DNA from 2 places in the Arthrobacter sp. GQ119 genome. Region 2 is predicted to be linked to the other one. Evidence: predicted binding sites of a transcription regulator. Region 2 holds the regulator's gene; the other holds the start of a gene.
What was found. Region 2 encodes LexA, which represses DNA repair genes until DNA is damaged. Its sites were predicted from a motif close to TCGAACANNTGTTCGA; they were not measured.
Positions count from the first base shown of each region.

Region 1: a site for LexA is predicted at 1,989-2,004, ahead of AC6CH3_RS09480 (LexA family protein). Genes of this name have one in related genera too.

Region 1 is NZ_JCAXEA010000008.1:99,529-103,942, reverse strand. It holds gene AC6CH3_RS09490 (hypothetical protein) at 1-197, opposite strand, end outside; gene AC6CH3_RS09485 (Y-family DNA polymerase) at 237-1,535, opposite strand; gene AC6CH3_RS09480 (LexA family protein) at 1,545-1,976, opposite strand; gene AC6CH3_RS09475 (hypothetical protein) at 2,628-3,056, shown strand; gene AC6CH3_RS09470 (hypothetical protein) at 3,128-3,403, shown strand; gene AC6CH3_RS09465 (DUF4192 domain-containing protein) at 4,048-4,414, shown strand, end outside.
Region 2 is NZ_JCAXEA010000001.1:17,517-21,930, reverse strand. It holds gene AC6CH3_RS00120 (ATP-dependent DNA helicase) at 1-1,291, shown strand, start outside; gene lexA (transcriptional repressor LexA) at 1,361-2,110, opposite strand; gene AC6CH3_RS00110 (LysM peptidoglycan-binding domain-containing protein) at 2,432-2,872, shown strand; gene AC6CH3_RS00105 (histidinol-phosphate transaminase) at 2,951-4,069, shown strand; gene hisB (imidazoleglycerol-phosphate dehydratase HisB) at 4,132-4,414, shown strand, end outside.

The DNA of each region.
Region 1 (4,414 bases), on a different contig from region 2:
ATGTCCACGACGTTGCCGATGCCGACGGGCGCGCTTCGGCGGGTTTCCCACCAGGAGTCCCTGATGAACCAGTGCACCGGCTCGGCTGCCACTGCCCAAATTTTCCCGTCGTAGCGGACGGCCAGGGGAGTGCCGGCGGTGGTGAACCGGACGTCCACCGGGGTGTTGAGGGTGGGAGCTTCGTGAGTGATGGTCATGTGCTTGTTTTCTTCCTGGGTGGTGCAGAGAGCAGCGGTTTAGGCGGCTTTGACGAGGGGGAGTTCGTCCCAGTGGGTGGTGTATCTGGGGGAGAGCATGTCGCGTTTCATGGTCCAGTCCGGCCCGCCGCGGATGCCGCCGTGGCCCAGGCCGATGGAGCCGCGCCCGTACCGGCGGGTGACGTCTTCGAGCAGGGTTCCGATATGGCGTTCCTCGTGGGGGTTTTCGAACAGCGACAGGGGTGCCTGGTTGCCGGTGGGGCGCAGGTCGGTGACCATGATCCCGGCCCTGGCGTAGCGGACGCCCTCGACAATCCGGGGCAAGAGGGCGTGGCCGGCTTTGGTGAGGATCACCGGGTCAGCGGTGGGCATCGGCAACGGCACACAGACTGAGGGGTAGGAGGTGTCGTTGGGGTTGAAGTGGGAGGTTCCGGCGAACGCGGTCAGGACCTTGGCCTGTAGCCCGTGTTTGGCCAGCCGGGCGGAGGCCTGCTGCCCGTAGACGCTCATGACCTGGCGGATCCCGGCGGCGGTGGTGATGGGTTTGGCGAAGGATCGGGAGAAGATCAGCTGGTCCCGCCCGATCCGTTCTTCTTCCATGGGGATGCAGGGGGTGCCCTGCAGTTCCAGGACGGTGCGCATCATCACGACCGAGAACTTGTCCCGGATCGCGACCGGGTCGGTCCGGACGAGATCGGCGATGGTGAAGATGCCCATCACGTTCAGCCGTCTGGTCAGCCGTCCGGCGATGCCCCACACCTCCTCGACGGACAGCCGGCCCAGCAGAGCCTCCCGCTCTGTCGGGGGGACGGAATCCCAGTGGCACACGCCGGCGAAGGCCTTGTTGTTTTTCGCCCATTTGTTGGCCAGCTTCGCCAGCGTCTTCGTCGGTGCGATTCCGACGCAGACCGGCACGCCGACGTTCCGGCGGACCGCGGCCTTCATTGCCCGGCCCAGCGCGAGCAGCTCGTCCGGGGTGCCTTTGACGCCGAGGAAGGCTTCGTCGATGCTGTAAACCTCCAGCCAGGCCGAGTACCGGCCCAGCAACTCCATCACCCGGGCACTGATATCCCCGTACAGCTCGTAGTTGCTGGACAGCGCGACGAGGCCCCATTCCTTCGCCCGCGGGGCGATCTTGAACCAGGGCTCGCCCATGCCGATGCCGAGGGCTTTGGCCTCGGGGGAGCGGGTGACCGCACAGCCATCATTGTTGGACAGCACGATCACGGGCTTGCCCTCCAGAGACGGGTCGAACGCCCGCTCGGCCGAGGCGTAGAAGCAGTTCACGTCCACATGCGCGATCTGCGGCATCCGCCGCATCACAGCCGGCTTAGACATGGCCCCGCCCTAGACGTAATGAAGGCATCGGGTGGCCACACCCCAAATAACCAGGTCCGACAGGGCCGGGACGCGGATGTCCGGGAACGCTGGATTCTCCGCTTGCAGAACCACCCCGCCCGGGGTGATCCGCAGCCGCTTGATCGTCAGCTCCCCGTCCAGAACGGCAACGACCACGGACCCGTCCACCGGTTCCAGAGCGCGGTTGACGATCAGCTCATCGCCGTCGCTGATCCCAGCACCTTCCATCGACTCCCCGCACACCCGCACCACATAGGTGCTGGTGATGTCCTTGATCAGATGCTCGTTCAGGTCGATCCGGCCATCAAAGTAGTCCTGCGCCGGCGACGGGAACCCAGCCGCAACCGGCACCGGAGAGACCAGTACCGACAACAACGACGCACCCGCTTCTATCACGCGGGGACCGACAACAACGCCCACAACACACCTTATTCGAATATATGTTCGATTCATTCAGTGTAGCCCCTGGCCCGGACATTCAATAAAGGTAGGTGAATGTGGGCGTGACGGGATGGGGCCGCTGCCCACCGCCGGGGACAATTCCATCCGGGTTATCCACCGCTACGACTACTGAAGGGAGCTTCCCCATGGCTCCCAAAATGCCAGCCGTGGATAACCCGAATTGCCCCCAACCGTGGACAGGACCAGCGCCGCGGATCAGCTGCATGCTGCGGGGCTCGCACTGGTTTCCGCTGCGCTGCAACCAGTTGGCGGGCGTCCGCTGGCGCGGCCGGCTGTGGGTCCAGGGCGTGCCGTCGCAGAGCTCCGGACCCCCTGAACCTGGTGTGTCTACGACGTTTTTTGGCTGCTGTCCTTCGGATTGTACGTGCCCGCTCCGGCCCCTCTAGCCCCTCCTTCGTCGGGGCCTGCGGCCCGGAAATTCTTCTCCGGCGCTCGTTCCTCGCTGATTTCCTCCGAAGATTTTCCGTGCTTTGCCCTGCGGGTAGACGGGACTCCACGGGCACAGCTCCGCAAGCTTCGCCAGCAGCCAAAAAACAACGGGGGGAGAGGGGAGCTGGCCGGTCACCTTTGGTCGCCCCACCCAACTTCTCGGCAAGAAGGAGCAACACCATGAACGCAGTAACCAAGAAGACTGTGACCTTGAAGGACACCGGGGAGACCATCGACGGCGTGACCGTGCTGGGCGATTACCACCTGAACGGCGGTTACGAGTGGATGGAACTCATCGAAGAGCACGGCTGGGCCGTGCTCTCCAGCTGGGGCCACGAGGGCTGGGACCTGGGCCAGTGGCCCTACGTCATGGTCGCGGCCACGCGGACCGCTGACAGCATCGGGAACCTGTTCGGCGTCGCCACCTACTGCGAGGGCGACGTGACCTGCACCTTCTACCGGACCAAGGCCCGGCAGTGGGACGCGATCAGCGAGCACGCCTTCACCTACTGGAAGAACGGGCAGGCACACGGGCCGGACGACCTGCCCGAAGCCGCCGCCGAGCTTCCCAGTCGGTACCGGATGCCCTACGCCGTCCACGCCGCCTAACCGCCACAATGCCTTGCCGGGCGGGAAACCCGCCCGGCAAGGCCCGCAGCCCTTCACAAAGGACAAGAACCATGACCGACAGCAACCGCATCACGGAAAACACTGCGCAGACCGTCGTGTTCCTCGAAACCCTCGCCGCACTCCTTGAAAAATCCCCTGTCTGCTACAGCGAAGCCGCCGCGCAGGACCTCGCCGCCCACGTCCGAGGCATGGCTGAGGCCGTGACAAACGACGCCCGCGTTGACCCGGCAGTGCTGGACGTGACCCGCCAGTACGCCGCGCTGGACTGGCACAACGAACTCGTGGCCGTCCTGTTCTCACCGGAGCACCGGCCCGCCATGAACTAACCAACCGAGGGCACCCACTTACTCAGTCGAGTAGGTGGGTGCTTCTCTTTTGTGCGTCCAGGGACTTTGCGTAAGTGGTGGCGGTCCGCCGCAGGTGACCCGGCTTTTGCCGGTGGTCCCGGCGGCGGACCGCCGATTGGCGCCCAGGACGCGAACAGAGCACCGTGGTGCCGGCGGTAAGCCTGGCAGACGGGTCGGCCCGGGCGTATCCGGGGGACCTGGAGGGAAGTGCATGCTCGCTGGGCTCGCACTGGTTTCCGCTGCGCTGCAACCAGTTGATGGGCGTCCGCTGGCGCGGCCGGCTGTTGGGTTCAGGGCGTGCCGTCGCAGAGCTCCGGACCCCCTGAACCTGGTGTGTCTACGACGTTTTTTGGCTGCTGTCCTTCGGATTGTACGTGCCCGCTCCGGCCCCTCTAGCCCCTCCTTCGTCGGGGCCTGCGGCCCGGAAATTCTTCTCCGGCGCTCGTTCCTCGCTGATTTCCTCCGAAGATTTTCCGTGCTTTGCCCTGCGGGTAGACGGGACTCCACGGGCACAGCTCCGCAAGCTTCGCCAGCAGCCAAAAAACAACGGGGGGAGAGGGGAGCTGGCCGGTCACCTTTGGTCGCCCCACCCACCCAACTTCTCGGCAAGAAGGAGCAACACCATGAACGACTTCATCAAATTCACCGGCCCGGCCGACATCCTGGCCTTCATCCCGCACACGCTGGGTGAGGCCCCGAAGGAATCCTTCGTCGCGGTCACCATGCAGGGAAACAAGCTCGGTGCCACGCTCCGCGTAGATGCCCCGTTCGGGCTGGAGCCGGTGGCCTTCGCCCAGACGCTGGTCAGCTACCTGACCGCCGACGAGGCAGCGACCGGATCCATTCTGGTGATCTACACGGACGAAAACCCCGGACGGGGCCAGCGTCCCTACTCCGGGCATGTGCAGGCACTGCGCGCCGAACTGGACACGGCAGGGATGCCGCTGAAGGACGCATGGCTGGTGACCTCCGAACTGTGGAGGAACTACC
Region 2 (4,414 bases):
GCTGCCGGAGTACGACGTTGTGGTGGTGGACGAGGCCCACGAGCTCCAGGACCGTGTCACCGGCGCCGTTTCCGGGCAGTTGTCTGTCGCGATGGTGCATGCCGCAGCCTCGGGCGCCCGCAAGCACACAGGCATTACCGTGGATGCCCTCAACAACGCCGCGTCCAACCTTGAACTTGTCCTCACCGGCGTTCCCAGCGGGCTGCTCCCGAACGGACTCAACACGGAGCAGCTCGACTGCGTGGACCAGCTTCGCGAAGCGTGCCGGGCGGCGCTGTCAGATTCCAAGGGGGACAGCAACAACGCGGTCGACGGCGGGCGGCAGCTCGCACGGTCCCGCCTCCTCGTCATCCTGGAGCTCTGTGAACGGCTGCTCGCCGCGCGGGAAAACCGTGAGGTGGTGTGGTTTTCGCGGAACAGCACCTTTGACCCGCAGCAGGGCTATTCGGCACCCGACGACACCCAGCCCGCGCTGATCAACATCGCACCCCTGAGTGTTGCCGGGCGCCTTCGGGAGGGCCTGTTCGAAGGCCACACCGTGGTCCTGACCTCCGCCACGCTGGCAATCGGCTCGGCGTTCGAACCCGCCGCAGGCGGACTCGGTCTCCTGGGCGAAGGCGCCCCAAGCTGGACGGGCGTGGACGTCGGGTCCCCCTTCGACTACCCGAAGCAGGGCATCCTGTACGTGGCCGGGCACCTGCCCAAGCCGGGCAGGGGGACCTCGCCGGAAGCGCTCGACGAACTGGAAACGCTGATCCGTGCCTCCGGCGGGGGAGCGCTGTGCCTCTTCTCGTCCCGGCGGGCCGCCGAGGACGCTGCCGAGGCGCTGCGCCCCCGACTGGACGTCAGCGTGCTCTGCCAGGGTGACTCAACCATGACCGCGCTGGTAAAGCAGTTCGCCGACGAACCCGACACCTGCCTGTTCGGCACCATGTCCCTGTGGCAGGGTGTTGATGTTCCGGGCGGTTCGTGCCGGCTGGTGGTCATCGACAGGATTCCGTTCCCGCGGCCGGACGACCCCCTGATGACGGCACGCTCCCGGGCCGTGGCCCAGGCAGGCGGCAACGGCTTCATGTCTGTATCGGCCACCCATGCCGCGATCCGTCTGGCGCAGGGCGCCGGACGACTCATCCGGTCCACGGATGACAAGGGCGTGGTGGCGGTCCTGGATTCGCGCCTTTCGACCGAGCGCTACGGCGGGTTTCTCCGCGCGGCGCTCCCGCCGTTCTGGCCCACAACTGACCGCAAGATCGCCGTGGCGGCGCTGGAAAGGCTCGCCGGCGCGCAGTAGCCCTGGGGACTCACTGACTTTCGGCGTGCCGGAAGCCAAAGCGGGCGGTGGCCTATAGCGGGTCTTGACCTACAGCGAACGCAGGACGGACACGACCTTGCCCATGACCACGGCGTGGTCGCCCAGAATGGGCTCGTACTGGGTGTTCTGGGGAAGCAGCCAGGTGTGGCCGTCCCGCTGCCGGAAGGTCTTGACGGTTGCTTCGTCGTCCAGCAGCGCGGCCACGATATCGCCGTTGGCGGCGTCGCTTTGCCGCCGCACCACTACCCAGTCACCGTCGCAGATCGCGGCGTCCACCATGGAGTCCCCAGCCACTCTCAGCATGAACAGTTCCCCGTGTCCAACGAGCTGGCGGGGCAGCGGCATGAGGTCCTCCACCATCTGGTCGGCGAGGATGGGGCCGCCGGCTGCGATCCGGCCAACCAACGGAACGAGGGCCGTATCTGTGGCGCTGGGCAACTCCGTAACAGGGGCACCGCCCACGCTGTGCAGTCTGGCTTCCTTCTCGGCGCCTGCAGATTTAGGGACTCCGGCATCGAGCGTCAGGGGCATGAGGACCTCCATGGCCCGGGGACGTTTGGGATCGCGCCGCAGGTATCCGAGCTTCTCGAGCTGTGAGAGCTGGTGGGTGACGCTGGACAGGCTGGCGAGGCCAACCGTGTCCCCGATCTCGCGCATGGAGGGAGGGTATCCGTTGTCGTTGACCGAGCGCTGGATGGTTTCCAGGATTTTCTTCTGGCGGACAGTGAGTCCCTTGGGTGCTGTCCGGGACCGCTGGCTGCGCTGGGTAGCTTTGCCGTCGGAGGCTTGTGCTGCCATGTTCGCCAACGCCTTTCGTTCCTCCCGGCTTGTGTGGCTGCAGTTGCCGGGAACTTCCGGCCTGAAATGTCAGACCCTGCTGATCAACTGCAGAAGTGGTTGTTCTCTGATTTCAAACGTAGGCCAGCCATAAAGCTTTTTCAAACATTTGTTCTAGCGAGTCTCGACTTTGTTCGTTGATAGGTGCTAAAAATGGAGAAGCAAAGTTCGAACATGTGTTCTAGTTCAGCTGCGAAGCAGTCCGGTTATTCGAAGATCCCGGCGTATGTCCGGCGGACCGGGCATACGGGCAGCACAGAATGGTCCAGGAGGGCTCAGTTCATGTCAGCTACAACAGCAGGTCACCATTACCGTCCCGGGAAGCGGCGCAGCCCCCAGGGCCAGCAGTCCACCCAAGGCCTGCACGGCCCGCATGCCGGCGGACGGCCAGGCGGGCCGGCAGCCAAGCCGCCGCGCCTGCGGCTCACCCGCCGCGGGCGGATCGTCCTGATTGGGCTGCCGCTGGTACTGCTGGCGGCACTGCTCCTGTCACTCGCCGGCCTGTTCAACTCACCGGCCAAGGCTGCCGACACCGCCGGCGGTCTGTCGGTGACGGAGACCGTCTCCGTGACGGTGCAGCCAGGGGAATCGCTGTGGGCGATTGCCGGCAGCGTGGACCCGGACAGGGACCCGCGCGACGTCATCGCGGATATCGTCCAGCTGAACAACCTGGACAACGGCAAGGTCATGCCGGGACAGCAGCTGTTCGTCCCGGCCAAATAGGTCACCACCCGTCACGGCCGGTCCCGGCTGACCCGTCACAGTTTCCCGCTCGCCGCCCGGGGCACTTAAACTGGCCAAGTGACTGACCAGCTTGAGCGACTGAACCGACTTCCTCTTCGCACCAATTTGCGGGGGCTGACGCCTTACGGGGCGCCGCAGCTGGAGGTGCCGATCCTGCTCAACGTCAATGAGAACACCCATGGAGTGCCGGCTGACGTCAGGGCCGCCATTTCCGAGGCCGTAACAGAGGCCGCGGCCGGACTCAACCGCTATCCCGACCGGGAGTTCACCGAACTCCGGGAGGCCCTGGCGGAATACCTGGGCCACGGCCTCTCCGCCGACAACATCTGGGCGGCCAACGGCTCCAACGAAGTCCTCCAGCAGATACTCCAGGCATTCGGCGGCCCGGGCCGAACGGCGCTGGGCTTTCCGCCCACGTACTCCATGTACCCGTTGCTGGCCAGCGGAACAGATACCGAATACATCGTCGGACAGCGCGCGGAGGACTATGGCCTGAGCGCCGAGTCCGCGGCCGGCCAGGTCCGGGAGCTGCGGCCAAACGTCGTGTTCCTATGCTCACCAAACAACCCCACCGGCACCGGTCTGGGGCTGGACGTGGTGGAAGCCGTCTATGAGGCCGGCGAATCCAGCCGGACCATCGTCATCGTCGACGAGGCGTACCACGAGTTCGCCCACGACGGCACTCCCAGCGCGCTTACCCTGCTGCCGGGGCGGGAGCGGCTCATTGTGTCCCGGACCATGAGCAAGGCGTTTGCCCTGGCCGGCGCCCGCCTTGGATACATGGCCGCCGCCCCCGAGGTGGCAGACGCCCTGCGCCTGGTCCGTCTCCCGTACCACCTGTCCGCCGTCACCCAGGCCACCGCACTGGCCGCGCTCCGGCACCGCGAGGCGCTTATGGCCGACGTCGAGGACATCAAGCAGCAGCGCGACAGGATCGTCACCGAACTCACCAGGATGGGGCTTCGACCGGCCGCCTCGGACTCGAACTACGTCTTCTTCGGCGGCCTGGAGAACCCGCACGAGGTCTGGCAGGCCCTGCTGGATTCCGGTGTCCTGATCAGGGATGTCGGCATCCCGGGCCACCTGCGCGTCACGGCCGGCACTGAGACGGAAACCACAGCCTTCCTGGAAGCGCTGGAACGCATCCTGGCGAGGCAGGCTGCTCTTCCGGCATAAACTTGAGGGTAGAACCCCCGCAACGTCTGCACTCTTCCTGCGTGAAAAGGACACCTATCACTATGAGCGACACCGGAATCAAGGCTGCCGAGGCCCGCACAGCACGCCTCGAGCGTGCCACCAGCGAATCTTCCGTTCTGGTGGAGATCAACCTCGACGGCACCGGCGTTTCAGACATCAGCACCTCGGTCCCGTTCTACGACCACATGCTGACCGCACTGTGCAAGCACTCACTAATCGACATGACGGTCAAGGCCACCGGGGACATTCACATCGACGTGCACCACACCGTGGAGGACGTGGCCATCACGTTCGGCGAGGTACTGCGGACTGCCCTTGGCAACA